2 regions of the Acidovorax sp. NCPPB 3576 genome follow, and region 1 is predicted to be linked to the other one. Evidence: predicted binding sites of a transcription regulator. Region 1 holds the regulator's gene; the other holds the start of a gene.
What was found. The regulator FNR, encoded in region 1, switches genes on or off when oxygen is low (the NO sensors DNR and NnrR bind a similar motif). The targets are predictions, from matches to a motif close to TTGATNNNNATCAA.
Positions count from the first base shown of each region.

Region 2: a site for FNR is predicted at 830-843, ahead of M5C98_RS10025 (OmpW/AlkL family protein). Genes of this name have one in related genera too.

Region 1 covers NZ_CP097267.1:3,331,388-3,333,584, reverse strand. Annotated here, with positions in the region: gene ccoG (cytochrome c oxidase accessory protein CcoG) at 1-184, shown strand, start outside; gene M5C98_RS15365 (FixH family protein) at 270-557, shown strand; gene M5C98_RS15360 (hypothetical protein) at 604-897, shown strand; gene fnr (fumarate/nitrate reduction transcriptional regulator Fnr) at 929-1,648, opposite strand; gene hemN (oxygen-independent coproporphyrinogen III oxidase) at 1,824-2,197, shown strand, end outside.
Region 2 covers NZ_CP097267.1:2,177,599-2,179,795, forward strand. Annotated here, with positions in the region: gene M5C98_RS10020 (DUF808 domain-containing protein) at 1-765, shown strand, start outside; gene M5C98_RS10025 (OmpW/AlkL family protein) at 915-1,511, shown strand; gene M5C98_RS10030 (metal-dependent hydrolase) at 1,578-2,197, opposite strand, start outside.

The DNA.
Region 1 (2,197 bases):
GCTGCGCGTGGCGTCCGATGCCGAGGTGGAGATCGGCGCGGCCGAATCCCGCTGGGTGGCCGTGCGCCTGCAGATTCCCTACGGCTCCGCGCCGCCCGGATCGCATGCCGTGCAGTTCGACGTGCAGGCGCTGGGCTCGGGCGGCCATGTCGCCGAGAAGTCGGTGTTCCTGGTGCCGCGATGAGAGCCGCCGGCCCCACCGTTTCGATTCCAGGCGCCAGGCCTTCGGCCCGGCCGCCTTTCCTTCTTTCCTGTCAGGAGTGAACACCATGCCGTCCCCTACCGTCGCCACCGCACCGGTTTCCGTTCCTTCGTCCGCTCCCTGGTGGAAGTTCGGCTTCGTCTGGATGGTCATTGCCGGGCCGGCCATCGTGGTCGTGGCGGGCTTTACCACGCTGTGGGTGGCGATCGTGCGCCCCGACCCGGTGGTGGCCGAGGACTATTACCGCCAGGGCATCGAGATCAACAAGACGCTGGGCGGCCAGTCGAACAGCCTGGCCCCGGCCATGAAGGCGCGCAACCATGCGGCCACCCCCGCGCAGGACCAGCCGCGCTGAAAAGCGGCTGGTCCGCACCCCCCCCCGAAACGAGGAGACAAGCGCAATGTGGACCCAACGCCTCATGTGGATTGCATGGCCCGCCTTCCTGATGGCGGGCGTGCTGGAAATGCTGGTCTTTGCCCTGGTGGACCCGCAGGACATGCACTGGTTCGGACAGCCGCTGGCGCTCTCGCGCGAGGGCGTCTACACCATCGCTTTTTTTGCTTTCTGGCTGGTGACGATGGCGTCGAGCGCGCTCACCACGCTGCTGGCCATGTCGCCGTTCGAGCTGAACCGCTGCCCCGTGCCGGTGACCGACCGGCCCGCCGACTGCGCGCGCCACCACCCGGGCGCATGAGGTGCGAGCGTCGGTGCCTGTGCCGGGCCGCTCAGTGGCAGTTCTGCGAGTTCACGATGCGCTTGAGCGCGTCGGTTTCCAGGATGCGCACGTGGCGCTGCTTGACCTCGACGATGCCGTCCTCGACGAACTTCGAGAAAGTGCGGCTCACCGTCTCGAGCTTGAGCCCGAGGTAGCTGCCGATTTCCTCGCGCGTCATGCGCAGCACGAGTTCGGACTGCGAGAAGCCCCGCGCATGCAGGCGCTGCACCAGGTTGAGCAGGAAGGCCGCCAGGCGCTCTTCCGCCCGCATGCTGCCCAAGAGCAGCATCACGCCGTGCTCGCGCACGATCTCGCGGCTCATGATCTTGTGCACGTGGTGCTGCAGCGCCGTGACCTCGCGCGACAGCTCTTCGATGCGGTCGAAGGGCATGACGCAGACCTCGGCATCTTCCAGCGCGATGGCGTCGCAGGTGTGGTGGTCGCTGACGATGCCGTCCAGGCCGATGATCTCGCCGGCCATCTGAAAGCCCGTGACCTGGTCGCGGCCGTCCTCGGTGGCCACGCAGGTCTTGAAGAAGCCGGTGCGGATGGCGAAGAGCGAACTGAAGGGCTCGCCATTGTGGAACAGGGTGGCTCCCCGCTTGACCTTGCGGCGCACGGCCACGATGTCGTCGATCCGTTGCAATTGCTGGTCGTTCAGACCCAGCGGCATGCACAACTCGCGAAGGTTGCAGTTCGAGCAGGCCACTTTGATGGTTTGCGGATTCATGGACAAGGCCTTTGCGTTGAGGAGAGGGCGGCTGCCGGCAGGGTGGGAGACCCCGGGCGAACGCAGGGCACCTGTCATGGATCAATTGTGGCAGTGTGCGCCTGCAGAACCCTTGACCCATGTCAAGGGTTTCCCGTAAGGGCTGCGGCACATTGGGCAGGCACAAGGAAATCCCATGATCGCTGTCACCCCTGAACTCCTGCGCCGCTTCGACGTGCCCGGCCCCCGCTACACCTCCTACCCGACGGCCGACCGGTTCGTGGAGGCCTTCGGGCAGGACGAATACGTTCTCGCTCTGCAGCAGCGCCGCCTGGGGTCCGCCGCGAAGGCGCTGCCCCTGTCGCTGTATGTGCACATCCCGTTCTGCGAATCGCTTTGCTACTACTGCGCCTGCAACAAGATCATCACCCGGCATCCCGAGCGGGCCGAGGTGTACCTGCGCTACCTCAGCCGCGAGATCGACCTGCACACGGCCCAGTGCGGCGTGGGGCAGGTGGTGAGCCAGCTGCACCTGGGCGGGGGCAGCCCGACGTTCCTGTCGGACGACGG
Region 2 (2,197 bases), 1.2 Mb from region 1:
TGGGCGGTGGCCAAGGGCTCGCTCATCAACAAGGCCATCCTGGTGCCGGCCGCTCTGCTGATCAGCGCGTTCATTCCCTGGGCGGTGACGCCGCTGCTGATGGTGGGCGGCGCGTTCCTGTGCTTCGAGGGCGCGGAAAAGCTGGCCCACCGGTTTCTGCCCCACGGCGATGCGCCCAAGGAAGAAGCGGGCCGCGAGGCGCATGCCCTGGCCAATGCCAACCCGGCGGTGGACATCGCCGCCTTCGAGAAAGACAAGGTCAAGGGCGCGGTGAGAACCGACTTCATCCTCTCCGCCGAAATCATCGCCATCACGCTGGGCACGGTCGCCAGTGCGCCGTTCGGCCAGCAGGTGGCCGTGCTGGCCGGCATCGCGCTGATCATGACGGTGGGCGTGTACGGCCTGGTGGCCGGCATCGTCAAGCTGGACGACCTGGGCCTGTGGCTGACCCGCAAGACCAGCCGAGCCGCACAGGCCCTGGGCCGCGGCATCGTGGCCGCCGCGCCGTGGCTCATGAAGGTGCTTTCGGTGGCGGGAACGGCCGCGATGTTCCTCGTGGGCGGCGGCATTCTGGTGCATGGCGTGCCGTTCATCCACCACGCGGTCGAGGGCCTGGCGGCATCGGCTGCCGAGTGGCCGGCCGGCGGATTGTGGCGCGTGCTGGTGCCCAATCTGCTCAATGCGGTGGTGGGCATCGTGGCGGGCGCGATCGTGCTGGCGGGAGTCACGCTGGTGCAGCGCATGCGGGGCAAGGGCGCGCATTGACGGAAGGGGAGAGGGGCAGGGCGCCTTCCGGCCTGCTCGGCGCGCAGCGCAACCTGCTGGCGGTTTGATCCATGGCAAGGCCGCCCGGGCCGTTTGCCGGCCCAATGCATGCACGGGGGTCGTCCCCGTTCAACGCATCGAGTTTCCGTATGAAAAAAAACCTGCTGGCCCTGGCCGTTCTGTGCGCATTGACCTCCGGCGCCGCCTTCGCGCAAACGGCGGAAGGCCCCTGGCTCATTCGTGCGCGGGCCGTGAACCTGGATTCCTCCAACAAGGACAGCACCGGCCTGGGCCTGTCGATCAACGACAAGACACTGCCTGAAGTCGATATCTCGTACTTCTTCAACCGCAACATCGCTGCCGAACTGGTGCTGACCGTGCCCCAGAAGCAGCGGCTGTCCTCCAGCGCCCTGAATGCGCAGATCGGCACGCTCAAGCACCTGCCGCCATCGCTGATGCTGCAGTACCACTTCGACACCGCAGGCTTTCGCCCCTACGTGGGTGCGGGCGTGAACTACACGCGGTTTTCCAGCGTGCGCCTGCCCGCCGGTGTGAGCATCGATAAAAGCAGCTGGGGCGGCGCCCTGCAGGTCGGCGTGGACATTCCGCTCACCAAGAACCTGGTCCTGAACTTCGACGTGAAGAAGGTCTATATCCAGACCGACGTGGTCGCAGCGGGCGCCAAGCTGGGCACGTTCAAGATCGATCCGATCCTGGCCGGCGTGGGCCTGGGCTGGCGGTTCTGACCGCGGGCCGCGGGTTCGGCCATTGACAGCCTGGTGGGCGAAGCCGGCGCGTTGCGCCGGCTTTTTTCATGGGCTGCTGCGTCCCACATCGGCGCCGAAAGGTCCCGATCCGCCCGAATGGCCCCACATGCGCCGCCACAGCGCGGCGAGGGCCGTGCCGATGTCCGTCGGGCGCTGTCCGCGCAGCGCCACGTCGGGCTGGCCGGCGTCCAGTTGCTCGGGCGTGCCGAGATCGAACTGGAAGGTGTAGTCGGGCTCCTGCCCCATGCGCAGGTCGGTCACCAAGACGCGGCCTGCCCGCGCGCGCATGCGATAAAAGCCGTGGCTGAAGCGTGCCACCTGCTGCACGGCGGGCACGGCCTGGTAGCGGCTGATGAGCGGGGCGCCGCGCTCGTGCACCGTCCATTGCATGGGCTTTTTGCCGTCGGCCAGGGCATAGAAGCCCTCGGCGTACTGGGTCGGCGTGACGGCCACCACGCGCCACAGCAGGGTGTTGAAGGGCGTGGGGGTGACCAGCACCGTCTGCACCGGCAGGCCCTGCGTGTGCAGCGATTGCAGGGCCACGCCGGTGACGTGCTGCTGCACGCCCACGCTCCACGCCAGGTAGAGCGTGCTGAGCGCCAGGCCCCAGCGGTTCCAACGCGCCCCGAGCGGCGCGCCGCTGACCAGCGCTGCCACCACGCCGA